4 regions of the Tigheibacillus halophilus genome follow, and region 2 is predicted to be linked to each of the others. Evidence: riboswitches for the same ligand, from Rfam matches in the RefSeq annotation. Region 2 holds a riboswitch; each other region holds the start of a gene.

Region 1 (7,489 bases), on a different contig from region 2:
CCACTATAGTTGGTGATGTAACCATTGATGAACACTCGACAGTGTGGTTTCAAACGGTTATCCGCGGAGATGTGGCACCTACGTTTATTGGCAAAAGAGTTAGTGTCCAGGATTTGACGATGATTCATCAAAGCCCAGACAATCCTGTCATCATCGAAGACGATGTCACCATCGGCCACCAAGTTACACTGCATTCAGCCATTGTCCGAAAAAAAGCGTTAATCGGCATGGGAACGCTTGTATTGGATGGAGCCGAAATAGGAGAAAATGCCTTTTTAGGTGCAGGAAGTCTTGTTCCTCCCGGTAAAAAAATCCCGCCTCACACATTGGCATTCGGCAGACCAGCCAAAGTCGTGCGTAAACTGACAGAAGAGGATTATAAAGATATGGAAAGAATCCGTAAATCCTATATAGAAAAAGGTACCTATTATAAGAATGAGACAAACTTAGGCAGATGAAATGAATCGAAAAGGTATCATCATCATAAGCTCAAGCCCAAAAATGAAGTACATCGTATATTGTTATTCCAAGGCGCAGGGAAGTATTTCATTCCCGAGGTCATCAAGTGAAATTTTCGAATACCACCTCTGTTGTTTCGACTAGTTATCGGCCATTTTAACCAAAAATGGCCGATGAAACCATCACATTGATGTCATTGATTGCTTGCCTCGGCTTGCCTCCTATGTTTGATGTGACATTTTCTTGACAAGATTTGCAACAGATTTTGTTGAAAGCACCATCTTCTCTTTACTTTTTCGCGATAATTGCCGATATTATATATATATTAAACTCTCAATTTGGAGTGCATGCGATAATGGAACAATATATATTTCTTTTTTCCATGGTGCTGGCATTATTGTTCATATTCGGCAGCAAGCAAATGACTTCTAAATGGATTAAGAAATCCTTCATCATTTATGGTTTAGTATTTTTCATTGCTGCTGTTTTCTCGGGTATTTCATTCTTCAAGGAAAATAAAACAGAAATTTACAATGCTATGGCAACCACTTTTCCTGCCGCAAGAAACAAAACTGAAACTCCGAAAAACGAATTGATTTCACAGCATCAGATCAAAGCAACCGTAAAATTGGAAGCTCCAATGATTCAACAACTTCCCGAGCTGCCAAGAGGTTGTGAAGTCACCAGTCTTTCGATGCTGCTCGCCTATCATGATATTTCTGTAGATAAAATGAAGCTTGCCGAAGAAATCACCAAAAATCCTGCTGTCTACAAAGAAACAAAAAAAGGTGTGCGATTCGGAGACCCTAATACAGGTTTTGTCGGTGACATGTACAGCTTCTCTGAACCTGGCTATGGCGTTTACCATCGCCCTGTCGCAGAACTTGCCCGAAAATACGCTGGTGATCAGGTTAACGATATGACAGGAAAGGATTTCACATCAATCATCGAAGTTCTGAACGATCACCAGCCAGTATGGGTGATTATCAACGCTACATATCAAAAGCTGCCAAAAAATCAATTCACCACTTGGCATACAACATCCGGGAAAGTCAGTATCACAATGAGGGAACATTCAGTGCTTATTACCGGTTATGATGATCAATTCATCTATTTTAATGATCCACTGAACAAACAAGAAAAAGCACCGATTAAAGACTTCATCGCTGCTTGGGAACAAATGGGAAAACAGGCGATAGCATTATAATGCTATCGCCTGTTTTGGTTTGCCGCTGTTCTCAAATCATATAGTCTGATAGACTGATGGAATATCGTTTTCCAATTGACTTAACTCTTTGGCATCAAATTTTTTTTCAACAAAAATTTGATGCCAAAGCATGAACATCAGTACCGTCCATATCTTTCTGCTGTAGTCACCTTTGCCCTGGCAATGTGCTTCAAGCAAATCAAGCACATAATCTTTATGAAGCAAATGATCGGTATCACTTTCATGAATCAGCTGCTTGGCCCAGCCATTCAATTCACGTTTGAGCCAGTGGCGTATCGGGACCGGGAAGCCGAGCTTTTTCCGATCAAGTATATGGTCCGGTATGATTCCTCTCGATGCTTCACGCAAGATGCTTTTAGTTGTCCCATTGGCAATCTTCAAATCCACAGGGATTTCACTCGCTACGCGAAACACTTCTTTATCCAAAAATGGTACCCGTAATTCAAGTGAATTGGCCATTGTGGTACGATCGGCTTTCAACAGGATATCTCCTCGCATCCATGTATGAATATCGACGTATTGCATCTGATTGACCAACGGATATCCGGCAACATGATCAAACAGGTGGCCTGTAATTTGTTGGTAATCGACGCCTTCTTTATATGTTTTAAGCAAACGTTTTTTCTCGTCGTTTTCGAACATTTTTGCATTGCCGATGTAACGTTCACGCAAAGGAGTCGTTCCGCGCTGCAGAAAACTTTTCCCTCTGACTCCTTCCGGCAGCACCTCAGCCACTTTGGCAAGCAGGTTTTTCGCAGGAGACGGAATAGAGTCAAATACTTTCAGTGATTCCGGCTCGCGGTAGATATTATACCCGCCGAATAACTCATCCGATCCTTCTCCTGAAAGTACCACAGTTACATGCTTGCGAGCTTCTCTCGCAACAAAATAAAGTGGTACGCAAGCGGGATCTGCTAATGGATCATCCATATGCCACATGATTTTCGGCAATTTTTCCACATATTCTTCTGGCGAGATAACATAAGAGATGTTTTCTACATCAAGCTTATCTGCGGTTTCTTTAGCAACATCAATCTCGGAAAAACCTTCACGGGCAAATCCAACCGAAAAAGTTTTTATGTTCGGATTAAATTTTTTTGCCATTGCAACGATCAGCGTCGAATCGATGCCCCCGGACAAAAATGAACCCACTGGTACATCACTGCGCATATGCACATTGACACTATCATACATTACATCTTGAATTCGTTTTATCCATCCTTTTTTATCCATCAGCACTGGACGGAATTCTGCATGGAAAAAGCGATGGAACGTAATCGATTCACCTGATTTTTTAACAAAATAATGCCCTGGTTCAACCTTTTTAATACCGCTTGTCATAGACATTGGCTCTGGAACGAACTGGAAACTTAAATACTGCTGCAGGGCGTCCAAATTCACATTTTCTTCTTCAAGCATCATTGCTATGCTCTTTTTCTCAGATGCGAAATAAGTGCCATCAGCAGCCTCATGGAAAAACATTGGCTTGATTCCAAAAGGATCACGTGCGCCATAAAGTGTCTCGTTTTCTTTATCCCACACTAAAATAGAAAACATCCCACGCAAATATTGAAATGCATGCTGCTTATGTTTCGCAAACAATGCAGCAATGACTTCTGTATCCGAATCAGTCGCAAACGTATATCCTTCCTTCAGCAACTCTTCTCTCAATTCGATGTAATTGTAAATTTCACCATTAAAAATGAGCCATATTTTTTCATCGTCGTAGCTAAGGGGTTGTTTCCCACTGTCCAAATCGATAATGCTCAAACGGCGGAATCCGAACGATACGAACTCATCATAATAATATCCTTCATCATCCGGTCCTCTATGTGTAATGATATTGTTTTGATTTTCAAATTGCGTAATTTGCTCTTTAGTCGGCCTGGTTGGTTTGTTACGAATCATTCCGATAAATCCGCACATATTCTTTTTCCTCTTTCCTGCACTGTATTTATACTCTAAGAGGATGCTCAAAAAACACTTTGAAATGGCCCTCCCCATACTCCAACAGCTCGGTATTTTTGTTCTGGTTGTAAAGGAAGCTTCGTCAGCAATCCCGTGACGCAAGGGCAACCGACATCAGCAATACTATACAAGCCTTCACTCGATAAAGATCAGCTTGAACACCGTTGGTCATTTCCATTTTTTGAACACACACTTTAGAAAGTATATCATAAAACAATTATCTTTTCGATAGCTCTTTGGTTCAATTAATCACAATTATTTTCCGCCATTTCACGCAAGACCATTCAAGAGCTGACAATTTCCTTTTCCCTATTTTTTAACAATATGGCGGGAAACATGCATCAATTAAACAAAGAAAAAAAGATCATTCCCATCTTCTCTAAGCGAAATGGAAATAACCTTTTTTAAACGGATGATAGTGAACCTATCCGCTCGTAACGATGAGCCTGGCCGTTTTACTGTGAAACTTTTTCAGTAACAGCCTTCAGTTCTGAGATTTTATCTGTTTTTTCCCAAGGGAATAACACGTCAGTTCTCCCGAAATGCCCGTATGCAGCCGTCTTTCTAAAAATAGGCTGTTTAAGCTGTAACATCTGAATAATGCCCGCCGGGCGCAAGTCAAAAATGTCCCTCACAGCGGATACTAATGCTTCTTCACTTACTTTTCCAGTTTCAAAAGTATTGATTGCGATGGAAACCGGCTCAGCAACACCGATCGCATATGCCAGTTGAACTTCGCAGGATTTTGCAAGTCCGGCGGATACGATGTTTTTCGCTACATAACGTGCAGCATAGGCGGCTGAACGGTCAACTTTCGTAGCATCTTTACCACTGAAAGCGCCGCCCCCATGCCGTGCATAACCGCCATACGTGTCCACGATGATCTTACGTCCCGTCAGACCTGCATCCCCCTGCGGTCCACCTATGACGAATCGGCCGGTAGGATTAATGAAATATTTGGTATCTTCATCCAATAATTCAACAGGAACTATTGGATTGATCACCTTTTCTTTCAAGTCTCTTTCAATCTGTTCCGTTTCGATGTCAGGATGGTGTTGTGTCGAAATAACGATAGTATCGATACGCATTGGTTTATCATTTTCATCATATTCAACGGTTACTTGTGTTTTTCCATCTGGGCGCAAATAATCCAACACATGTTCTTTACGTACATCAGAGAGCTTTTTGGCAAGCTTATGCGCCAAAGAAATCGGTAAAGGCATCAGTTCTGGCGTTTCATCGCAGGCAAAGCCGAACATAAGCCCCTGATCACCTGCACCGATTGCAGCTATTTCTTCTTCAGTTTGTTTTCCCTGGCGTGCTTCGTACGCTGTATCTACACCACTGGCAATATCCGGAGACTGTTCATCGATTGCAGTCAATACCGCACAAGTTTCCGCATCAAAACCATATTTGGCTCTCGTATAACCGATTTCTTTGATTGTTTGTCTGACAATTGCTGGTATATCGACATACGTACTCGTAGTGATTTCTCCAGAAACAAGTACAAGACCAGTAGTTACTGTAGTTTCACATGCCACTCTTGCATTAGGATCTTTACTGATAATTTCATCTAAAATAGCATCTGAAATCTGGTCACATATTTTATCAGGATGCCCTTCGGTAACCGATTCAGATGTAAACAAACGACGATTTTTAGCCATAAGGCTAAATCCTCCCTTTAATATATGGTACGGAACTCCCCTTAGTATCAAGAGATTTAAATTACTTTTTTCATGTTTTCAATAAAAGCTTCATTCACTCTTTTGTATGTGCAGGCAGCTTTTTTATAGAAGATTCATGACGTGCTTTAAGGCAAATAAAAAACCCTTCCTGCCATGCCAGAGGAAAGGAAAAGCCTTTCGCTCTTATTGTTCAAGGAGTTAGCCCTTGCAACAGGTTAGCACCAATTCACGTAGGTGATGGTTGCCGGGTTTCATCGGGACTGTCCCTCCACCAGCTCTGAATAAGAGTATCCGCTCGGTACTAATGTTAACGAAATGAGCAAGAGCTGTCAACTTTTTACGACTTCTACATATATAGATAAAAAAATAATTTATTAGTATGGATTATTAATTTCAATGTGTTATACTAATATGCAGAAACATTACATTTGCCATAAACAGGAAAGAGAGCATATTTCTTATTCTATCGTTTGCGGACTTGTAATACCATTTTAACCTAATCTGTTGCAACAGCAACACATTCTGTGTCTGATCCTGATTATTACTTATCGAATGAATTTCTACACTACTAAAAAGGCAGGTTATCTGAATGATGAACATGATGGAAAGAACGTCTTTAGTGAACAAACTGTGCAATCATCCAAATTTGCATGAAAATTTGAGCACAGCCCGACTTGTTGAAAAAATCACTTCTACGAATGAGGGGGTTCTGACCTCCACCGGCGCAATAAGGGCCACTACCGGCAAATACACTGGACGCTCACCAAAAGACAAGTTCATCATCCGAGATGAATTGACCAGTAATCTGGTTGACTGGGGGCTTGTAAACCAGTCACTTGACGAATCAGTATTTGTAAAATTACTTCATAAAGTTGTTGCACATTTAGAAGGAAAAAGTGAGCTCTTTCGTTTCAAGGGCTTTGCAGGAGCCGACCCTGACTATCGCTTGCCCATCCAGGTAATCAATGAATTTGCCTGGCACAACCTATTTGCCAAACAGCTTTTCATTAGGCCTGATGAAAAGGAACTAATAGATCACGAGGCGGAGTTCACCGTGATTTCCGCACCGACCTTCAAAGCAAATCCGGAAGTGGATGGGACTAATTCGGAAGCATTTGTCTGTGTATCATTCAAACATCGCATTATATTGATCGGCGGAACAGAATATGCCGGGGAAATCAAAAAATCCATTTTTTCTGTCATGAATTTTCTTCTGCCGCAAAATGACATCCTAACAATGCATTGCTCCGCCAATGTCGGCCAGGAAGGTGATGTCGCTTTGTTCTTCGGGTTATCAGGCACAGGTAAAACAACGCTGTCTGCTGACCCATACCGAAAACTCATCGGTGATGATGAACATGCTTGGAGTCCACACGGTGTATTCAATATTGAAGGCGGATGTTATGCAAAATGTATCAATCTGTCTGCTGAAAAGGAACCGCAAATTTATAATGCTATCCGCTTTGGCACTGTTCTGGAAAATGTGGTACTCGATGAGGATACGCGCGTACCAGATTATAGCGATACATCTTTGACTGAAAATACAAGAGCAGCTTATCAATTAGATAATATGGACAATATTGTTGAACCAAGCGTTGCCGGACATCCAAATACAATCATATTCTTAACTGCAGATGCATCCGGTACTCTGCCGCCCATTTCCAAATTGAGCAAGGAACAGGCAATGTATCATTTCCTAAGTGGCTACACTAGTAAACTAGCCGGCACTGAACGCGGTGTAACGAAACCTGAAAGTACTTTTTCTGCGTGCTTCGGTTCTCCGTTTTTGCCGCTCCCGCCCGCAACTTACGCAAAGATGCTTGGGGAGAAAATCGACCAGCATCAAGCAAATGTGTTTCTCGTCAATACTGGTTGGACCGGTGGCTCATTCGGTGAGGGTAAACGCATGAAGCTTTCTTATACACGAGCAATGGTTCATGCTGCCTTGGAGGGTGAATTGAATAAAACCGAAACCATAAAAGATGACATTTTCGGATTAGCTGTGCCGCTTCACGTGCCCGGTGTTCCAGATGAAGTATTGGTTCCGCGTGAAGCTTGGAAAGATACAGACCGATATGATGCTGCAGCAAAAGAACTGGCAAACAAGTTCCATAAGAATTTCAAAAAATTCACACATGTCAACCGTGAA
Region 2 (7,489 bases):
CTTGTCGTGCCAAAGGATAATATGTTGCGCCAGATCAAAAAGCTTGTAGATTTTGTACGCCATGAATAAAATGAACATATTGTTATGGCAACGGACGTAATGCAGTCCCGCCCATTCGCATGTTCAAATACCTTCTGCTTAAATCCATTTTTGACTTATCCGATGTGGATGTCGTGAAACGTTCCCAATATGAAACCCCCACTAAAAATCCAAAAAGGAATTTTAGGGGGGATTTTGTGTACAGAAAACCTGTATCATAAAATAACCTTAGATTTTCAGTGGCCTCGTCTAAGAAGTTTTTTTGCTTTTCTTGCATACTGTCTATATTTCCCCCCAGATTTCTTTCGCGGTTTCTACAATAAATCGTAATTTTTCCCATTGTTGTTCTTCTGATAAAATATTTCCATGATGCGTAGAAGCGAAACCGCACTGTGTGCTCAAGCATAATTGCTCCAGCGGAACATATTTGGCAGCCTCCTGGATCCGTGCCTTAATGAATTCTTTCTCCTCCAGCTCACCGAATTTGGAAGTGACTACACCGAGCACCACTTGTGGCCCGCCAGCAGGAATCTGAGCCAGCGGTTTGAAATCTCCCGAACGTTCGTCGTCATATTCCAGGAAAAACCCATCCACTTTCTCCTTAGCGAACAGTGTCGGAGCGATATGGGCATAACTCCCTTCGAAAGCCCATTTGCTTCGATAATTACCTCGGCAAAGATGTGTAGTCACATATAAATCCTCGGGCTTGTTCTCCAAGACGCCATTGCTGACACGCAGGGCAAGCTCGATCAGTTGTTCTCTGGTGTAACCCGCTTCACATGTTTGCAGCACTTCAGTGTTCAATCCCGCAATATACACATCATCCAATTGCAGATAGCGTACGCCTGCCTCGTAAAATGCCCGCAAAGCATCCTGATACGTTTTGATTACGTCATTGGCATATTCCTCCAGGTCCGGATAAATCTCTGAATTGCGGATGCCGCGATGAAAGAGTTGGTTTGGGCTGGGAATCGTCTGTTTGGCAATGGCGCGTCCATTTACAATTTTCTTGAACGCTTTAAAGTCTTTAATAAAAGGGTGCTCTGGATTAAAAGAGATTTTTCCATGATTACGGATATTGTAGCGCTCTGTTTCTTCTCCTTTGAAAGCATATCCTGATTCTGGCACATACCCTTCGAAGCCGTTGAGATGCTCTAAAAAATCAAGATGCCACCACGTTCTGCGGAATTCTCCGTCTGTCACGGCTTTTAAGCCGACTTCAATTTGTTTGTTCACGACCCGTCGGATTTCATTTGTCTCCACTTCCCGAAGTGCTTTGGCTGAAATAGCTCCTTCTTTATATTGCTGACGCGCATCATGTAATTTCTGGGGACGCAGCAAACTCCCCACCTGATCTGCTTTGAATGGCACTTTGATTAATGTTTCTGTTGTCATTACAACCTCTCCTTTTTTTCAGGAAGTTAAAAGCTGACATTATCTGCCTCTTCAATCTGACTGACATTGTCATTTGGTGAAGCCTGCTGAAGAGATGGGTGTAAAATAAAAAATCTCTTCTATTAAGAAAGAAGAGATTTAAATGACAGTACGACCCGTGCAACTCTTCTTATCTTCAGCTTGAATGCTTCTGGAATTGGCACAGTACCGATTCGGTCTGCTGCCGAGGCTTCAAAGGGCCAGTCCCTCCACCTCTCTGGATAAGAAAAAACGTATTTTATTTTGATTAATATAAATAATACATATATTTTTGTGTTAAGTCAATGAGAAAATAAAAAATTCTAATTATTGGTTGAGGAGATACAAAGCAAGGTGTATTGCACATTTCGGGCATTTTGTTTTTTCATAGAGGATAAAATAGATCTCCAAAGTTTCATGGTGGAACGGAATTTTAATATTAATCAAAAAAGTATTGACTTATTATTATTCCAGTGATAACATCACATTTAATTCAATAATTCTTATCAAGAGAAGCTGAGGGAAGTGGCCCAGTGAAGCTTCAGCAACCTCTGGCAATGCCAGAAAGGTGCTAATTCCACCAAGTGTCATTCTTGGGAGATAAGAGCGCATAAGGACGTTATGACCCTCTTTTCTTATCCGGGAAAAGAGGGTTTTATTATTTGTCAACGTACAATGAGCATAAGCGCTATATAAACCCGAGTTTGGTTATAAGAATAATGTGGATATAGGAGGAATCGGCCGTATGCAAGAAGTTGTGATCCTGTCAGGTAGCCCATCCGCTATTTCCGGGACTGAAAAAGTGTTGGAGCATTTAGGAACAATATTGACGGAAAAACATTTTTCTGTGAAGCACATTTCGGTTCGCGACGTTCCCAAAGAAGACTTGTTTCAAGGTGATTTTGAAAGCCAGTCTGTCATCGAGCTGGGAAGATCTTTGCAAAGAGCCGATGGTGTGATTATCGGGTCGCCGGTTTACAAAGCTGCATATTCAGGAGTTTTAAAAGCGTTGCTGGATATTTTACCACAGGATATTTTGCAGCATAAACCAGTATTGCCACTGATGACGGGAGGAAGCCCCTCCCACATGCTAGCGTTGGAATACACGTTGAAGCCGTTACTGGCAACATTGAAAGGGCAAAGTTTAAAAGGTGTTTATATGCTAAACAGCCAAATCGCCAAGCATTCACCTATTCCAATCACGGATGAGGATGTGCTGAATCGTATGAAAAAGCAATTGCATTATTTTATCGAGCTGCTGAAAAGGCAAAAGACATTTGCCGTAGCATCGCCATTCTGAATAAGCAGGAGGAGGCAATACTTCATGACCAAGAAAAGGATTTATTTAAATGCATTTGAAATGAATTGTGCAGGCCATCAATCACCTGGACTGTGGACTCATCCTAAAGATCAGTCCCACCGTTATAAAGATAGCGAATACTGGATCGCTCTGGCAAAAACATTGGAAAAGGGACGTTTTGATGCTGTATTTCTCGCTGATGTTTTGGGGACTTATGATGTCTACAAAGGTTCAAGGGATGCTGCAGTCCGCCAGGGAGCCCAGTCACCGGTGAATGATCCTTTGCTTGTAGTGCCGCTTATGTCGGCGGTCACGAAACATCTCGGCTTCGGGGTGACAGCATCGGTAACACATGAACATCCCTATACATTTGCCCGCAGGATATCCACATTGGACCACCTGACGAAGGGAAGGGTTGGGTGGAACATTGTTACTTCTTATTTAAAGAGTGCCGCCGTCAATATGGGGCTGGATGACCAAGTAAAGCATGATGAGCGTTATGATATCGCCGATGAGTATTTGGAAGTTTGCTACAAACTGTGGGAAGGCAGCTGGGAAGATGATGCTGTCAAAGTGGATAAGGAAAACGGTATATTTGCGGATCCTGCAAAAGTGCATGACATTGCGCATGAAGGAAAATACTTCAAAGTTCCTGGCGCACATTTATGCGAACCGTCTCCGCAACGTACCCCAGTAATTTTTCAGGCTGGGGCATCAAGCAGAGGGCGCGCCTTCGCAGCTGGTAATGCTGAATTGGTATTCATCGGAGCTCCCACAGTCGAAATAGCAAAAAATACTGTTCAGAAGTTGCGGAAAGATATAAGGAAAACCGGGAGAGAACCAGAAGAAGTCAAAGTTCTGACTATGCTTGTCCCCATAGTCGGCAGAACAGAAGCAGAAGCAAATGCAAAATATGAGGATTATAAAAAACATATTAGCTATGAAGGGGCATGTGCATTACTTGGCGGCTGGACAGGAATAGATTTTTCCCAATTCGATCCGGACGAAAACCTTCACTATGTAGAAAACGATGCTATCCAGTCAGCGGTTGAAAATTTTACGAGAATAGATCCTGATAAGCAATGGACAGTTGGAGAAATTATTGAAACCGTCGGAATAGGGGGGATGGGAGCATCCGCTGTTGGAACCCCTGAACAAATCGCCGATGTGATGGAGACATGGGTCACTGATGCTGACGTGGACGGATTCAATATCGCATATGCTGTTTCCCCTGGTACGTTTGAGGATTTTGTAGAACTAGTCGTCCCGGTTTTGCAGGAAAGGGGACTTGTACCAAAGGGATATGAAGGAGACACCTTACGGGACAATCTGTTTGGAAATGGCAATCATTTGCCAAGTCATCACCAAGGAAAAAAATATGCTTTTCAACCTGTCACGTTAACAGAATGAACTATCTTGAAATTTACTGAAGGAGGGGCAAGAATGAAATACGGTTTTTGGCTGCCCGTTTTCGGCGGGTGGCTCCGCAATATTAAGAATGAAGGGATGTCTCCGACTTTCGAATATGTCAAGAAAGTCGTAACATCCGCAGAAAAATGGGGATATGATACCACGTTGGTTGCTGAGTTATATTTAAATGACATCAAGGGAGCAGAAGAAGAAGTGCTGGAGGCCTGGTCAACTGCAGCTGCACTGGCAGCGGTAACAGAAAAAATGGAAATTTTGGCGGCGGTTCGGCCTGCGTTCCATAACCCGGCTGTTACGGCTAAAATGGCTGCGACAATTGACCATATTAGTAATGGACGTTTTACATTGAATGTTGTTTCCGGTTGGTGGGCTGAGGAAGCAAAACAATACGGAGCAGCGTTTACAGGACATGACGAAAGATACGATCGCACGGGGGAATTCCTGGAAATTTTGAAAGGATTGTGGACGGAAGAATCTTTCTCTTATGATGGAAGGTTCTATCAAATAGAAAACACAAAGCTATCACCGAAACCGATACAACGTCCAAATCCTATTTTATATGCGGGTGGAGAAAGTGAGAAAGGAAAGCAAGTGATTGCATCCCTTTGTGACGCTTATGTCCTCCATGGGCATACGGTAGAAGAAGCAAGGACGAAGATTTCCGATATGAAAATGCGTCGGGAAGCAGCCGGGCGCAAACCATTACAATCCATCGGGATGGCAGCATATGTGATTTGCAGGAATTCTGAGGAAGAAGCCATCAAAGAATTGGAGAAGATCACCACTGTGAATGAATCAGATGCTTATGCCAGCTTTAAAGACTTCACTACCAAATCCGAGCTTGAACAGCAAATCCAGCTGCAGGATTACTCTGTATCGAATCGGGGGCTGCGGCCGAATCTTGTCGGTACTCCGGAACATATCGCTAAACAGATTTTGGCATTTGAAGAAGCCGGAGTGGACCTATTGTTATTACAATGTTCTCCACAATTGGAGGAGATGGAAAGCTTTTCAAAAAAGGTCATGCCGAAAGTGGAAGAATTGCGCGCACAGATGATGAGAGGAAGTGGAGTATGAGTAAGGTATATGTGCTACATGAAAATAATGAATGGACTGCCCATTTACTGAAACGATTGGAAGAATTGAATCTTCCATTTGAAGATTGGTTGATTGATAGTGGGAAGGTTGATTTAGCCTCTGTGCCGCCAGAAGGTGTCTTTTACAACAGAATGAGTGCTTCTTCCCATACCCGGGGCCACCGGTATGCACCGGAATTGACAAATGCGATATTGGCCTGGCTGGAGCATCATGGCAGGACGGTGATTAACGGAAGCAGAGCATTGCAGTTGGAAGTAAGCAAAGTACTGCAATACTTAGAACTTGAAAAGTATGGAATCAAGACACCAAAAACGATTGCTGCCGTCGGCAAGGAAGCACTGCTGGAAGCAGCGAAAAGCTTTGAAGGAAAGCCGTTCATCACAAAGCATAATCGGGCGGGCAAAGGACTTGGTGTACAGCTGTTTCATACGTCTGCAGCACTGGAAAGATATGTAGGTGGAGAATCATTCGAGGAACCAGTGGATGGGGTCACATTAATTCAGGAATATATCGTTTCACCTGAATCCTATATTACACGCTGTGAATTTATTGGGGGTAAATTTTTCTACGCTGTGCAGGTGGACACATCACAAGGTTTTGAACTATGTCCAGCCGATGCATGTACTGTTGATGATTTATTCTGCGCGGCGGACGGAACGGAATCTACTCCAGAAAAATTTCGTATTTTGGATGGTTTTGATCATCCAATTATCAAAAAATATGAAGAGGTCCTTGCTGCAAATCATATTCAGATTGCTGGCATCGAGTTTATTCAGGACCAGGAAGGTACCATTTATACGTACGATATCAACACAAACACGAATTATAATAGGGAAGCCGAGACAAAGAGCGGAAAATATGGCATGCTGCAGGTTGCTAAGTTTCTAGGAAACACACTGACCAAGTCAGAGGGAAGTTTGCAAAATTGAAGGAAGGTTAGAGTGATATCTGCTTTAAGATGGGCTGCCTCATAAGCATTGGCTTATGGGGCAGCCTTTTTTTATTATCCGGATTATTTTAAAATGCGCCGGCATGACTTCGAGTATAAACAGATGATTACAGCTGTTGTATGGTAAAAATCTGAAAAATAAGACCTTTTCCCTATTGAAGCAGGATAGATAAAACCTTATAATGATGCTAACTGGTTAAAATGTGATTCGTATCATTATTATCATAAAATAGATGGAATGAGGTTGGGAAATGGGGATATTACGCAGATTCAAAGATATCATGTCCAGCAACATCAATGCACTTTTAGATAAGGCCGAAGACCCGGAAAAAATGATTGACCAGTACATGCGCAATGCCAGCAGCGACTTAGGAAAGGTCAAAGCGGAAACAGCTTCTATCATGGCTGAGGAGCAGCGCGCCAAACGTGCACTGAATGAATGTCAAACTGATATAGAAAAAATGCAGAAATATGCGCTTAAAGCTTTGGAAGCCGAAAATGAAGGAGATGCCCGCATCTTTCTGGAAAAAAAAGCTACGCTTACGGCCAAACAAACCGAGCTGCAGCAGGCATATGATTTGGCGGCGGCGAATACAGATCAAATGAGAAAAATGCATGACAAACTGGTGGAAGATATCAGCAAACTGGAAGCACGTCGTTCGATGATCAAAGGCAAGGCTGCAGTGGCCAAGACAAAGGAACGTATGAATAAAATGGCTTCATCTGTCAATAGTGCATCCTATTCGTTGTCCAGCTTTGATAAAATGGAAGAAAAAGTAAATCGAGCGCTCGATGAAGCGAATGCAATGGAAGAATTAAATAAAGGTCCGGAGGATAACATTGATAATCTGACAGCCAAATATGAATCCAGTGTCGATGTGGATGATGAACTGGCTGCTTTGAGGGAGCAACTGAAACAGAATCAAGCGTGATCCCCCGTATAGAGCTGTAGCTGGTGCTGCAGCTCTTTTTACATATGGGATATAAAAAATAGGTGCTGCCAGTCCACAGCGGGGCCATTCAGAAGTTGTTGATTAATTGCCATGACAAGGAGGACGATTGATGGTCATTCAGTATAAATGCCCTAACTGCGGGGATGATATGACTTTTGACAGTCATACAGGAATGCTGTCGTGCACAAGCTGCGGCAGACAAGACAACATTCAGGAATTGCCTGATGATTATATTACCAATCGCTTTGATGAAGAAGAGGCGAAGCAATATCACTGTGAAAATTGCGGAGCGATCGTGATTACTGATGC
Region 3 (7,489 bases), on a different contig from region 2:
GCTGATGGATCTGTCGTCGAGTGGGTCGGACCGCAAAATGCAGAAGAACCTGCTTCTGTAACTACCATCGCCAAAGGCGACCAGGCGGCGCCGCATGGGGACCACCATGCAACAAAAGATGAGAGTGCCGCGGAAAATAATTCGGATAGTGATACCCCATCAAATGATAGTGATACATCTGTTAACTGGTTGCCAATCGTCCTCGCTTCTGTGGCCATATTATTGTCTTTGATCAGTTTGTTCCGTAAAAAAACATCTTAAGTTTCAAGATCGATGTTTCCCCTATCGCCGCTCTGATTGAGAGTAATTGTAAGAAAAAGAGATACTCCCCCATCCGGCATGCTCAAGTGCATGTCGGATGTTTTTTCATTTGTTGCATGTTATCTATCATTAACGCAATTTTCCTGTGCACCAGGCGGCAAGCGAGCCTTGTAAAGATGATAGGTTACCAGAAGCGGGGAATTAGCTCACAACTATGGCTAAAATTATAGGGAGAAATAACCACCCTTTCCCCCTTACAAACACATCATAATATCACTTGGGGCTGCATATACATATCTTCTGACTAGAAATAACCAAACTGGAGGGATGGTATGATTGAAGCATTGCTTGTTGGACAACTGACCTGGAACATGCCAATGCTTATCTGTCTGCTCGTCATTGTACTTGCATATATTTACTGCGCCAGATACTGGGACTATTCAGGAATACACACACTTCACATTTCCCTGTTCATCATCGCCGCCGGATTATTCTATTTGCTTTTGGGCAGCCCACTTAAAACGATCAGTCACCTATCATTCAGTTTCCACATGACATACATGAGCATCTTGTACTTCTTCGGCCCTCCTCTTATTTTGATGAGCCTTCCACACATTGTCACACAGTTCGCCAATGGCAAAAAAACAGTACTTCTTTGCAAAATAGCCTTATATTTATTCGCAGTATGTTTCCTCCTGTATCATATTCCATATGTAATGATTTTCATGTCCAAATATGCGAGTATCCGGTCTTTGTATGAATACTTACTGTTATTATTGGCATTACTCATGTGGTGGCCACTCGTTCTTCCTTCATACATTAACAAGAAAAGATATGCCTTCCTTAACGGTGCCCTATTAATGCCTTCATGTATGGTCTTCATTTTGGCTGCTTTCATGGGTGCAGGCAATAACCCGATGCTGACTCAATTGTCTGCTATGCTTTGCATGCCTGCAGATATGAACATTCAGCCCCTTCCTCCCCCTTTCAACACTGCCCTTGATCAATTTATCGCAGGGCTGATCATGCTGCTCTTCCATAAATTCGCCATCATGCTAACGGCAAAAATGGGCGAAGTTTATAAAAACAAACCACGGTTCTAAAAAAAGACAGTTATCATAAAATGGTTTCAATACAACGATAAGCTGGAGAGATTCCCATGGAAAAAACACAACAATTGGATGTATCAGGCATGCATTGTGCCGCATGTGCGATGCGGATCGAAAAAACAGTAGCCAAGATAGACGGCGTATCTAATATACAAGTGAATTTAGCGACAGAAAAAGGCAGTGTCACTTTTGAAGACAATCGTACAAATCTTGACCATATCATTGGCAGAATAGAAAAAATCGGTTTTAGCGCAAGAAAAGCAAATGATGACCGGGTTTCATCTGAGCAGGAAAAAGAAAAAGAATTATGGCGTCTCAAATGGCATTTCACATTATCATTATTATTGACTATCCCTTTAGCCTGGTCTATGTGTTCTCATTTAACGCAAGGAAGCATTTATGTCCCTGTTTTGTTCAACGATCCGATCTTCCAATTGATGATCACTATGCCTATCCAATTCATTATTGGACGACCTTTTTATGACCGGGCTTGGAAAGCCTTGCAGCACAAGAGTGCAAACATGGATGTTTTAGTTGTACTGAGCACCTCTGCTGCCTTCTTTTACAGCCACTATCTCACATTCACCTCGTTTTATACAGACCATTCATCCCAAAATATCGTTCTCTATTACGAAACAAGTGCTTTTATATTTACCTTTATTTTATTAGGAAAACGATTAGAAGCCAGTACAAAGGCAAAGACGACAGCATCCATCAAAAAACTATACGAATTACAAACCAATATGGCAACGGTGCTCAGCAACGGCATGGAAAAACGTATGGAGGTTTCGATTTTAGAGCCCGGAAATATCATTTTAGTGAAACCCGGGGAAAGAATTCCTATTGACGGACAAGTTCTTTCCGGGAGTTCCACTGTGGATGAGTCACTGCTGACAGGTGAGAGCCTGCCTACTGAAAAGGATGCTGGAAAGTATGTATATGCCGGCACTATCAACCATCATGGCTCATTGAAAATAATTGTAACGAAAGCCAAAGCTGATACAGCGCTGGCACAAATTATCCATATTGTGGAAGAAGCGCAATCTGAGAAAGCGCCGATCCAGCATATTGCAGATAGAATTACCGGCATCTTCGTGCCTATTGTTCTATTCCTCGCTTCCTGCACTTTTATCACTTGGTATATCGTGCTGGAAACAGGACAGTTCAATATCGCTTTAGAAAGAACTATTGCGGTATTGATCATTGCCTGTCCATGTGCTTTAGGACTTGCTACCCCGACATCTGTGATGGTTGGAAGTGGACGTGCAGCCCAGCACGGTATTTTGTTCAAAGAAGGTCAATTTCTGGAACGTCTTGCTTCATGTGATGTGTTCCTGTTTGATAAGACCGGCACACTCACCCAGGGCACACCGGAAGTGAGTGATATCTACGTAAATGGGATAACTAACAATCAACTGCTTCTTTATATGGGAGCACTGGAGAATGCAGCAAACCATCCACTTGCCAACGCAGTCGTGTCAGAAGCAAGAAAACATCACATGCGTCTGCCAGATGCCACAGCTGTCTCAATGCTCCCAGGTGCAGGAATAAAAGGATACGTTTTGAGTAAGCCAGTTTTCATAGCAAATCGGCGACATTTACAGGAAAAACAGCGATTTTCTAAAACAGAAGCTGATTTACTGAAAAAACTGGAGCATGAAGGAAAAACTGTCATGGTCTGTTTTATGGATGAAAAATTTGTTGGATTCATCGCTGTCACAGATCAGATAAGACCTCACGCAGCCAAAATAGTGTCAACGTTAAGTAAAAGGAAGTTCCCCGTCATCATGTTGACTGGCGATAATCAGTTTGCCGCAAAACAGGTCGCGGGCAAAACAGGTATTAGACATTTCCAGGCTGAAATGACACCACAGGAAAAGTCTGCCGTAATCAAACAGCTGCAAAAGGAAGGACACACTGTTGCAATGGTTGGAGATGGGATGAATGACTCGCCGGCACTTGCAGTTGCTGATGTTGGCATTGCCATTGGAGCAGGTTCAGACATTGCCCTGGATGCGGGCGGGGTCACGATAGTCAATGATGATTTACTGCAGCTGACAGACGCTGTTGCTATCAGTAAAAAAACAATGAAGAACATTAAACAAAATTTCACTTGGGCCTTTCTCTACAATATCCTGATGATCCCCTTGGCAATTGTCGGGGTTATGCCACCATGGATTGCCGCCGCCGCGATGGCGTGCAGTTCTGTCACCGTCGTATTGAACGCACTCAGACTGAAAAAAGTGAAACTGGACTAAATCTTGTTTGCATCTCCAGTGTGGAAAATGGAAGGTGTAGCTTTACATTTTTTTCAAAATTGGTTGACAGTTATTTTTTTTGTGATAAGATTGCTTATAATCAATTAAATAGCACATATTTGCTTCTTATCAAGAGAGAGGGAGGGACTGACCCTGTGAACTCTCGGCAACCGAATCTCACAACAGATTACGGTGCCAAATTCAGAGAAATGCCCAGCATTTCGCAGATGAGAAGGTTTGCGCAAAAAGAAATTATTTTTGTGGACCCTTTTCCAATGCGGAGAAGGGTCTTTTTGGTACAAGAAAAGAATTTAAGCTTCACCCTGTTCACTAGCTGTACGCCTAGCAATGTCACGAAGAGTAGGAAAAAGTAAAAGTTTCGCAAATTGAAAGGAGAAGAAAACAGTATGGCAAAACAAACATTCACCGCAACAGCAACCTGGAAGGAGAATCTATTAGTAGAAACCGAATCACGGGGACACCGCATTCTCATCGATGAACCACAAGAGCTCGGAGGCTCAGACAAAGGAATGAATCCTGTAGAAGTAGTCTTATCAGCCTTAGGCGCCTGCCAGGCCATCGTGGCTCGGACTTACGCCTCACAATTCGGTATTGACTTGAAAGGCTTCAGGGTAACAGTTGAAGGTGATCTGGATACGGACGGATTTCTGAATAAATCGAATGTCAGACCGGGTTTCTCTAACATTCGTTACATTTTTCATATTGATACAGAGGCACCAGCAGAAAAAATCAGTGCTTATCAAGAGTTTATCGAGACTCATTGCCCTGTAGGTGATACACTTGCCAATCCGGTTGCATTAAAAGCATCCCAGGTTATCGTAGAACATCCAACCTATTAACAACGATGCATCATCATCATTGTGGCTAACCACAGTATTAAACCAACTAAACCTATATATTTAATCAAAAATAAAGGAGTCTTGCATAATGACTAAACAAATTCATTTAAACGGTTTTATCCAACATTCCCCTTCCCCACATTCGACTGGATTGTGGAAACATCCAAAGGATCAAGGAACAAACCATCATCGTATTTCTTATTGGACAGAAGCGGCTCAAATTCTCGAAAAAGGAAAGTTCGACGCCATGTTTATTGCTGATGTTCTCGGCACATACAGCGTCTATCAAAACAGCTTCAAACCCGCGGCCCAGCATGCTGTGCAATTTCCTGCCCACGATCCGGTTTTACCTATTTCTGCAATGGCTGCAGTTACAGAAAATCTTGGTTTTGCAGTAACGATATCAGCTACCTATGCACAACCATATGCTCTTGCAAGGCAGTTGTCTACACTTGATCACCTATCCAAGGGGCGAATTGCATGGAATATCGTGACTTCTTATTTGGAAAGTGAGGCTACTAACCTGGGATTGCCGCAACGTCTCCCCCATGATTTACGTTATGATCGTGCTGACGAATTTCTTGAAGTAGTATACAAATTATGGGAACAGAGTTGGGAAGACGGCGCAATCATACTGGATCAGGAAAGCGATACATTTGCCGATCCCGAAAAAATTCATGCAATACATCATGAAGGAGAGTTCTTTCATGTACCTGGCCCCCACCTGGTTGAGCCCTCCCCACAACGGACACCGGTTCTATTCCAGGCCGGTGCATCACCACGGGGAAGAGATTTCGCGGCAAAACACGCAGAGGGTGTCTTCATTAAAAATCACTCTTTGGAGGCGGTCAAAGCGTATACTGCCGATCTTAGGCAACGTACCCGCAGGCAAGGCAGGCAGCCTGAAGACATCAAGATATTCCCCATGATCCTGCCAATTGTCGGTTCCACAGAAAAAGAGGCCTACGAAAAATATGAAGAACTGACAAACCATGTCAGCTATGAAGGTACGCTAGCGCTTTTATCGGGACATACCGGCATTGATTTTTCAACATATGACCCAAATCAGTACATCGAAGAAATGAAAACAGAAGCAGTACAAGGAAATTTGGATTTATATGCAAAAGATCCGAAAAAAAGATGGACATTACAAGAAGCAGTTAAAAATCACGGACTTGGCAATGGTACTGTAAAATTTATCGGCACACCAGAACAAATTGCCGATCAAATAGAACAGTGGGCTGATGAGGGGGATGCAGATGGCTTTAATATTGCCCAAGCATATTCTCCAGGGACCTTCCAAGAATTCGTGGACCATGTCGTGCCCGAACTGCAAAAACGCGGAATTTACCGGACTGAATATGAAGCTGGTACATTACGGGAAAATCTATATGGTAAAGGTTCAGTCCATCTGCCATCTAGTCACCCAGCAAAGAAAACCCGCATTTCAACAGGCAATAAAACTTTAACCACAATAAGAGAGAGTTGAGGACATGGAGACAATCAGGCTATACACATGGATAGGTTTCGTTATTTTTGTCATCGTCATGATCGGTATTGGTTTTGTTTCCGGAGGTAAAACAAAAAGCATCAGTGATTTTGCTATCGGCGGAGGAAAACTTGGCCCATACTTGCTTGGGCTTTCCTTTGCCGCTACCTATCTAAGCGCCGCTACATTTTTGGGATACGTCGGCTGGTCCCACGAATGGGGTTATGCTAATCTATGGTTATTTTTGGCTATCATAGGCGGAGGTCCGATTGGTGTGCTCATGGTTGCCAAAAGAGCACGTGCAATCAATACTACACAAAAATCCCTATCCTTGCCAGACTGGCTTGGTGATTTTTACAAGAGTGATATCCTGCGGACAGGAAGTGCATTCATCCTGTTATTTAATATTTTTTATATTGCCTCGCAATTTGCAGCCGGAGCACTCGTTTTTGAATATTTACTTGGTATGTCTTATGATACAGGATTGATCGTTATTGCAGCCACATTGATTTGCTATGTATTCGCCGGTGGTGCTCTAGCAGATGTATACACGGATGCCATTCAAGCCATCCTGATGGCTTTAGCAGGGATTGTCGTGTTTTTATCCGGCATTATTCATTTTTGGAAAGGCAGTGTACATGGAACATTTGCCAACATTACTGAAAATTTAGCCGCCCAAGATCAAGCTTTGACCCAAGTGTTCAATTCTCACTCTGCGTACTTTCATTCTGTTCCTGCAATTGTTGGTGCGATTATTATTCAATGTGCATTTGCTTCTTCTCCGCAACTATTCAATAAAGTTATCGGGCTAAAAAAGGAAAAAGATGTGGGGAAAATGATCGTTGTCTATGTGATTACTGCATCGCTTTGTTTAATTGTACTCTTCGGCGGGGTCTATAGCCGTGCCGCACTGGGAGACACCGTCCATACAACTGACTTAGCCTTGATGGAATATGCGGTTTATCTATTTTCTCCCTTGATTGCAGCTCTGATGGGGATCGTTATTCTGGCAGCCGCGATGTCTACAACTGATGGGATATTCGTCGCCATCTCTACCGTATTTGCAAATGATATTTTTCTAAAGGTATTGGTCAAACGCAAGCTTGTCAAAGCCGATACAGCTACCGCTGAGCGGATTGCCCTGAGAATAGGCAGGATATCGGTGGTTGTTATTGGATTCATCGCTTATCTCATTGTTAAACAGCCGCCTAAATATCTTGGTGACGTCTTGTGGATTGGTGTTTCCGGTGTTGCGGCGGGTACTGTCGGACCGATTTTATATGCAGTATATGCTAAAAAACAGGCAGCTCCGCGCGCAGCGGAATTATCCATGGGGTTCGGTCTCTTTTCATACTTGTTACTTTATTTCAGCGGCATGGAAAAAAGTACAATGGCTGCTGGTGCATGGGCAACGCTGATTGGCATTGGAACGATGTTTCTATTTGCTAAAACGTTAACCTTGCCAAAGCAGGCAGCTGCAAATCAAATAGCGGCTAAGATGAAAATAAAATA
Region 4 (7,489 bases), on a different contig from region 2:
GTCCGCTCCACATTCGGGTCGAATAATACGATATCTGCGTCACTGCCTGGCGCAATCGTTCCTTTTTGTGGAAACAATCCAAACAGCTTTGCAGCATTTGTGGAAACAAGGTTAACGAATTCATTCAGTGAAATTCTGCCCTTTTTGACCCCTTCTGAAAATAAAATACTGAAACGGTCTTCAACAAAAGGCCCACCGTTCGGTATTTTGGAAAAGTCTCCCTTTCCAAGTTCTTTTTGTCCTTTAAAATTGAAGGAGCAATGATCGGAGCCAATAGTCTGTAATTCACCGCTTTTTAATGCGTTCCACAGAATCTCCTGATTGGAACGATCACGTAAAGGAGGTGACCAAACATATTTGGCTCCCTCAAATCCTGGTTTTTCCAAATAAGATTGGTCCAGTACAAGGTATTGCGGACATGTCTCCCCATAAACACGGAATCCTTTACTTCGTGCTGCCGCAATTTGTTCCACCGCTTCTTTACAAGTTACATGAACCACATACAGCTGTGAATCTGCGAGGGCAGTCAATTTAGCAGCGCGTCCTGTGGCTTCTCCTTCCAGCTCGGGTGGGCGAGTCAACGCATGGTTGATTGGTTCTGTACGCCCTTCTTCTAACGCTTTTTCAGTTAAATAGTTGATTACATCACCGTTTTCCGCATGGACCATCACCAAACCGCCATGTTCTCTGGCAGTAATTAATGTCTGAAATAATGTCTCATCATCTGCTTGCAAAACATCTTTATAAGCCATGAACACTTTAAAGGAAGTGACGCCTTCTTTTTCAATCACTTCAGGCAATTCATGAAGAATATTTTCGTTCGCTTCAACAATTTGCAGATGGAATGCATAATCGATAGCAGCCTTGTCTTTTGATTTAGCATGCCATTTTTTTAACGCGCTTTTGAGTGATTTACCTTTTTCCGTCAGACAAAAATCAATAAATGTCGTCGTTCCGCCGTGGGCCGCAGCAATGGAACCGGTCTCGAAATCATCTGAAGTAACGGTACCGCCAAACGGCATATCCATATGTGTATGTGGATCAATCCCTCCAGGCATGACATAACAACCTGATGCATCAATCACTTCTGCGTAAATATCACTGATATTTTGGCCAATTGCCTGCACCTTATCGTTTTCAATCAGTACATCTGCGGTATAAGTATCTGTGGCGGTTACGATCGTTCCATTTTTAATAATTTTTTTCATGATGAATCCCCCTATATACATAGACTAATTCCTGTAAATTCCCCAGAAAATGGTTAGTTATGATTCATTGTTTGCAAAGCAGCCTGTCTGTCATTCCATGACATTGGTGATTCAGTTGTAACGAGATCCACCATGTCAATCGCTCCTTCGACCGGGCAAACAATTGAACAAAGATTACAGCCGACACAATCATCTTCTCTGACTTTCAAATAATCGTTGCCTTTTTCATCCATCAATATATCTATACATTGATGAGACGTATCTTCACAGGCGATATGACACTTATTGCAATTGATGCAAACATCATTATTGATGCGAGCCACAAGTTTATGGTTTAAGTCCAAATTGCTCCAGTCAGTATATTTTCGGACTGATTTTCCAATGATTTCACTGACAGATGCAATTCCTTTTTCATCCAAATAATTGCGCAAACCTTCCGTAAGATCATCAATAATACTAAATCCATGATGCATTGCTGCAGTGCAAATCTGCACACCGCCCGCACCCATCAGCATAAACTCGACTGTATCCTGCCAGCTTGAAACACCGCCTATACCCGAAATTGGGATATGGATATCAGGCTGTCGCGCACATTCTCCAATCATATTCAGGGCAATGGGTTTAACTGCTGGACCACAGTAACCCCCGTGGGCTCCCATCCCATTTACATTAGGCATTGGATTCCATGTATCCAGGTCCACGCCTATTAAACTATTGATCGTATTGATCATGCTGATTGCATCAGCACCTCCGCGCTGTGCAGCGCGGGCAGTAGCAGTGATGTCGGTAATATTGGGTGTCAGTTTTGTGATGACAGGCACCTCTGCGGCCTCTTTGCAATATAAAGTTGATTTTTCTACTAAGTCTGGATGCTGGCCGACTGCCGCCCCCATCCCCCTTTCAGACATACCATGCGGGCAGCCAAGATTTAATTCAAAACCATCAACTCCCACGTCCTGCACCCGTTTGACTATTTCGTGCCACTTATTACGTTCGGGTTCTACCATTAATGATGCAACAATAACCCTGTCGGGAAACCTTTTTTTTGTTTCATAAATTTCCTTTAAATTTTCATCAATCGGTCGATCAGAAATTAACTCAATGTTATTAAATCCGGCTACCCGTTGCCCATTAAAATGATGCGCACCAAAACGTGAAGTGACATTCAGTACGGGTTCACCGAGTGTTTTCCATACAACGCCACCCCATCCAGCTTCAAATGCGCGCTGTACCTGGTATCCTGTATTTGTTGGTGGTGCAGAGGCAAGCCAATAAGGATTAAGGGATTTGATTCCTGCAAAATCGATGCTTATATCTGCCATATTCATCCTCCCAAACGGTTACTTTACATTTTTTGCTAGACATGCGCAGTTTCAGTCTCTTTTAATTGCTGATGTACTGCGTATGCCGTCTCTTTCCCCTGCTGTGCCGCAGTTACTACCATTGCTTCACCGATTCCTTTTCCAAAAACGACATCACCGGCAGCATAGACCTTTGGGTGTGAGGTTAAGAACGTTTCACTATCTACCTTCACAACACCACCATGGTGTTCAAGACCAAATGCATCAATCAGCTGCTGATGCCGCGTCTGACCAATTGCTTTCACCACGATATCAACATCCATTAAAAATTCAGATCCTTCTATCTGTACTGGCCGCGCACGCCCATCAGAGCCCGCCGATTGCAACTTCATGCGCACGCACTCCATTTGCCGGATACGACCATTTTCATCACCGATCAAACGTTTAGGTGCCACTAACCATCTGAATTCAACACCTTCTTGTTTGGCAAATTCATATTCAAAATCATATGCCGACATTTCTGCCTCCGTCCGGCGATAAAGAATTTTAACATTTTCGGCACCGAGTCTCACTGCTGTAGTGGCACCATCTATCGCTGTATTGCCGGCACCGATAACAGCCACACGTTTCCCGATAAACGCAGTTGTATAACGCTCGTTTTTGGCTTCTTCCACCAAGTCAATGGCATCATAAATTCCTGACAGTTCTTCTCCTTCAATGCCCAGCATCGGTACTTTTGACATGCCCGCTGCAAGAATCACCGCGTCATAATCACTCATCAGATCTGCAGCAGATACATCCTTGCCCACTTCCGTGTTTGTATGAATCTTCACACCCAAATCCGCGACCTGTTTGACTTCCCACAATGAAATATCCTTCGGCAGTCGGAATGGAACAATACCATGCGTATCTAGTCCACCTGCTTCAGCCTTGCTTTCAAAAATCGTCACGTCATACCCCAACAGTCCAAGTTCACGCGCTGATGACAATCCTGCCGGCCCACTGCCGACAATAGCGATTTTTTTTCCGTTTTTTTCTCCAGCTTTAAACAGTACCTTTTCGTTTTTAATAGACCAATCGGTGGCAAAACGCTGTAAGTCACCAATCATAATAGGCTTGGTAACATGATTCAGCACACAAGCTCCTTCACATAATTCCTCAGTCGGACAAACTCTGCTGCAACTGGCTCCCACTGGATTTGCCTCCATGATTGTTGTTGCCGAGCCTTTCAGATTCCCGGATGCAATTTTTTTGATAAAACTTGGGATATTTATCCCTGTGGGGCAGGCTTTGATACAAGGTGCATCGTAACAGTAAAGACATCTGTGGGCTTCGTCTAACGCTTCTTGTGCATTGAAACTAGGCCTGGACTCATCAAAATTTTTTGCCAGCGCTTCTGCTGACAGTAAATTTTGCAGTAAATTTTCCACTGAAAAGCCTCCTTACAGAACTTATGGACTTATTATTTAGCAAATCATATCTCATGTTTATTTTTACAAACCATGACTATCGATTCTGGTTGGATGTTGAAATCACCCCCTAAAAATCGAACATATTTGAACATAATTTATCTCATCTATTTTATGCAATGCTTAAAAAGTAAGCGTTTGCATTATTTACTCGCTATTATAATGATTTTGAATTAATTATATAATTGACATAGTGTAACATCATTACAATCATTATTAGGCACTTTGTAGCGATTTAAAATTTGCAAAGACATTATATTGGATGAAATTTTCCTGTCACGGCATCCACACGTCCGCAAATAAAAAACAGTAGCGATGATTGATCCTACAATCCCATACTGCAGCACTTTCAGACGTTTTTCCAAGTATTCAAACGGTGACAGCGCGCCCAGTATTTCCTACATTTTTCTCATATGTTTTCCTAGAACAGATAAATTGATAATCCCACCGGCGGCATCGCCAATCACATACATGATAACAAACCATCCCTGTTGAAAAGGCTAAAGGGGACCCTGAGAACATGAACACGCACATGGATGTGCTTTGCATAGTTAACGCAGAACGGCGGGACAATATGCGGTCACCAGGTAAATAAGAATCTGGTGATTTGGAAGCTTTTTTGGAAAAATTTAACCCGATGCAGGAGAGGATTAATCAATAAAGGATAAAAATGACAACATCCAACCTCACTTTTCATTCCTCTCCTTATCCTTTAATTTATCATCCCTATCCTTGATGAATACATGATAATACCCAGAGCCAACCAAAAAAAGGCCATGGAACGATATACTAAAAACTGTCCCCAGGGAATTAAACATCTACTTCTCCCCTTGCAAATATAAATAATCTAGTCTAGTTCAAATTTATGTATGTAAACAAGCAATATTACAAAAAAATGAGAATCTGCCCTGGCACTTCTTTCCGAAAGCTGTCACGCTATTAACAGTTACAATCTATTTCTTGACATTTTAATTTTCGAACAGTAAAGTATGAATTAATAGAAAATTGCATAGTAATCATTTTCTTATCCAGAGAGGTGGAGGGACTGGCCCTGCGAAGCCTCAGCAACAGACAAACATTTTGGCGTAAAAACGCATAAATGCAGTACTGTGCTAATTCCAGTAGTGAGAACTAGAAGATAAGAAGAGCGAGCAGCCTCATGCAGAACCCTCTTCTTTTTTCTGGAAGCGGGTTTTTCTTGTTCAGGGTTATACAAATTTATTTACAGTCAACACATGAAAGGAAGATGATCTAATGACAAACACAACCATTACTGTAAAGGCACCTTTTCGTGCAGACCAAGTAGGCAGTCTTTTGCGTCCGAAAAGCATTCATCGGGCAAATGAAGAATATAAAGCAGGCAAAATTTCTGCCGAAACATTACACGAGATACAAACGGAAGAAATCAGACGGGCAGTGGATAAGCAAATTGAAATTGGCCTTCAAGCTGTGACAGACGGAGAATTCCGGAGAAACTGGTGGCATTTTGACTTTCTGGAACAACTGGACGGTGTTGAGGGGTATGTTTCCAAAGAAGGCCGCCCATTCAAAGGGATCCAGACAGAAAAATATAACATCCGCAATACCGGTAAAATAACTTTTAAACCTGACCACCCTTTCATTAGAGATTTCAAGGAATTCAAGAAAATTGTCGGTGACCGTGCTGTCGCCAAACAGACTATTCCCAGTCCAAACCAGTTATTTCCTGCCGGTATTCGGAATAAAAACGTTTATCCGGATATAGAAGACTATGCCAAAGATATCATTCAAGCCTATCGGGATGCAATTCAGTCCTTTTATGATGCAGGCTGTCGATATCTGCAATTCGATGATGTCTATCTGGCCGGCCTATCCTCCTCTGAAATGCCATATAGCGATGGTGAATTTACAAGAGAAGAACTAATAGAGCTGGCATTAAGCGTCGTCAATCGAATTCTGGAGGATAAACCAGCAGATTTAGTCATTACTACCCACCTTTGCCGCGGTAACTACCGTTCAAAATGGGCTTTCGAAGGGGGTTATACGCCGATTGCTCCTTACATTTTCGCAAATGAGAAAGTGAACGGATTCTTCTTGGAATACGATGACGAGCGTTCGGGGGATTTCGAACCGCTTAGCTATATTCCAGAGGGGGGCCCATCCATCGTTTTAGGGGTTCTTACCTCCAAAAACGGAAATTTGGAGGACAAGGAAACGATCAAGTCGAGAATAAAAGAGGCTTCCAAATATGTGCCACTTGACCAGCTATGCCTGAGCACACAATGTGGTTTTGCATCCACCCATCACGGAAACGAACTGACCGAAGAAGATCAGTGGCATAAATTGCGTTTTGTTGTAGAAATTGCGAAAGAAGTGTGGGGATAGGACAGGCGGTTCATACCTAAAGGATCTGGGACAAAACCCAAAGTTTTATCCCAGATCCATCTAATGAATAACTTACTTCCACCTTTCGTAGACCTATTTCTACCTGTTCAGTGCATGTTATGGGCCCATCTCGCTCCTATCTTCAAATTTGCTGACCCGCCAGCTTGAAGTCCTTCTTGAAGTGCCTGCATTTCTTGGTTAAGGGAAGGATATATATGAATAGAAGGAAACTCGATTTGGCTTGGTGGCCGGGCAGATTTTGCTGCTTCTGCAAATTCTTTCAAAGCAGTTTCCAATTGTCTCAGCTGATCAGCCTCAAGGTGGTCTTCTATTGCTGGGTGCTTAGACCCAGCGATCACGAGATAGCCTATCCTTTGCGCTGCAACAACTGCTGGCCAGTATGTTTCAAGTGCTTTACGCTGTTGTTTTAATTCCCCAGTAGCATTATCATAAACAGACCTCACATTGACCAGTGCAGTTTCGACGTTGCGCCGCATTTTTTCAAATTTCTCTTTGTCTATTTCTTCCTTGAAACCCTCGGGAGACGTGAGCATGACAAGCAGCAGCTTTCCTTCTTTTTCAATCAACTGCCCAAGAACTGCCGGCAATCTAGTGGAGGAGGCATGCCGCCATAACAAAAGTCCCCCAATTACACCAATGATACAACCTGTTATCGTATCCAACAGACGTGTAGAGATTAGACTATCAGCGGTGACACCGCTCCTGCCACTTTCCGCCATGAGCAAAGCAAGCGGTGTGATAAAGGTCACCCCAAATCCATAATTACGTGTAATGGTGAATTGAATACAAAATTGTAGTGCCATGATAGCAAAAGCAATAATAAAAGGGGACGACTGTAGAGCAACAAGTCCCGCTCCGATAAATATTCCAACTGCTGTTCCAGCGGCCCGCTGAATGGACCTATGAAAAATCGTTACTGGGGTCGTCCCATTCAATACAGCTGCACAAGTTAAAGGTACCCAGTAAGGCCGTTCGGTCCCAAAAGCGGCCGCAATCAATGTTGCAGCCACAAGTGAAATTCCTATTCTGAAGGTTGTCGGAAGAACGAGAGAATCCCGGTTAAACGCCCCCATAAACGTGTCAAGAAACGTCTGTTTTCTTAACTGGATTCTCTGTTCTGATTCAT

The links. A riboswitch is a leader RNA that binds a small molecule or an ion and turns the genes downstream of it on or off. The one in region 2 is predicted to bind S-adenosylmethionine.
Region 1: linked by a shared signal. The riboswitch ahead of metK (methionine adenosyltransferase) and the one ahead of ACFSMW_RS18350 (5-methyltetrahydropteroyltriglutamate--homocysteine S-methyltransferase) in region 2 are both predicted to bind S-adenosylmethionine.
Region 3: linked by a shared signal. The riboswitch ahead of ACFSMW_RS18855 (OsmC family protein) and the one ahead of ACFSMW_RS18350 (5-methyltetrahydropteroyltriglutamate--homocysteine S-methyltransferase) in region 2 are both predicted to bind S-adenosylmethionine.
Region 4: linked by a shared signal. The riboswitch ahead of ACFSMW_RS00685 (5-methyltetrahydropteroyltriglutamate--homocysteine S-methyltransferase) and the one ahead of ACFSMW_RS18350 (5-methyltetrahydropteroyltriglutamate--homocysteine S-methyltransferase) in region 2 are both predicted to bind S-adenosylmethionine.

What each region holds. Positions count from the first base shown of each region.
Region 1 is NZ_JBHUIZ010000002.1:43,264-50,752, reverse strand. It holds gene ACFSMW_RS00450 (gamma carbonic anhydrase) at 1-458, shown strand, start outside; gene ACFSMW_RS00445 (C39 family peptidase) at 815-1,666, shown strand; gene asnB (asparagine synthase (glutamine-hydrolyzing)) at 1,703-3,613, opposite strand; gene metK (methionine adenosyltransferase) at 4,111-5,319, opposite strand; SAM riboswitch class I at 5,521-5,628, opposite strand; gene pckA (phosphoenolpyruvate carboxykinase (ATP)) at 5,939-7,489, shown strand, end outside.
Region 2 is NZ_JBHUIZ010000016.1:89,760-97,248, forward strand. It holds partial or broken gene ACFSMW_RS18345 (transposase) at 1-206, shown strand, start outside; gene ACFSMW_RS18350 (5-methyltetrahydropteroyltriglutamate--homocysteine S-methyltransferase) at 322-1,434, opposite strand; SAM riboswitch class I at 1,601-1,701, opposite strand; SAM riboswitch class I at 1,953-2,059, shown strand; gene ssuE (NADPH-dependent FMN reductase) at 2,198-2,752, shown strand; gene ACFSMW_RS18360 (LLM class flavin-dependent oxidoreductase) at 2,777-4,162, shown strand; gene ACFSMW_RS18365 (LLM class flavin-dependent oxidoreductase) at 4,196-5,257, shown strand; gene ACFSMW_RS18370 (ATP-grasp domain-containing protein) at 5,254-6,207, shown strand; gene ACFSMW_RS18375 (PspA/IM30 family protein) at 6,479-7,159, shown strand; gene ACFSMW_RS18380 (TFIIB-type zinc ribbon-containing protein) at 7,290-7,489, shown strand, end outside.
Region 3 is NZ_JBHUIZ010000017.1:84,491-91,979, reverse strand. It holds gene ACFSMW_RS18870 (YcnI family copper-binding membrane protein) at 1-261, shown strand, start outside; gene ACFSMW_RS18865 (cytochrome c oxidase assembly protein) at 594-1,364, shown strand; gene ACFSMW_RS18860 (heavy metal translocating P-type ATPase) at 1,421-3,628, shown strand; SAM riboswitch class I at 3,752-3,862, shown strand; gene ACFSMW_RS18855 (OsmC family protein) at 4,036-4,488, shown strand; gene ACFSMW_RS18850 (LLM class flavin-dependent oxidoreductase) at 4,574-5,977, shown strand; gene ACFSMW_RS18845 (sodium:solute symporter family protein) at 5,982-7,489, shown strand, end outside.
Region 4 is NZ_JBHUIZ010000003.1:24,826-32,314, reverse strand. It holds gene hydA (dihydropyrimidinase) at 1-1,208, opposite strand, end outside; gene preA (NAD-dependent dihydropyrimidine dehydrogenase subunit PreA) at 1,262-2,530, opposite strand; gene ACFSMW_RS00690 (NAD(P)-dependent oxidoreductase) at 2,566-3,939, opposite strand; SAM riboswitch class I at 5,000-5,123, shown strand; gene ACFSMW_RS00685 (5-methyltetrahydropteroyltriglutamate--homocysteine S-methyltransferase) at 5,233-6,342, shown strand; gene ACFSMW_RS00680 (FUSC family protein) at 6,450-7,489, opposite strand, start outside.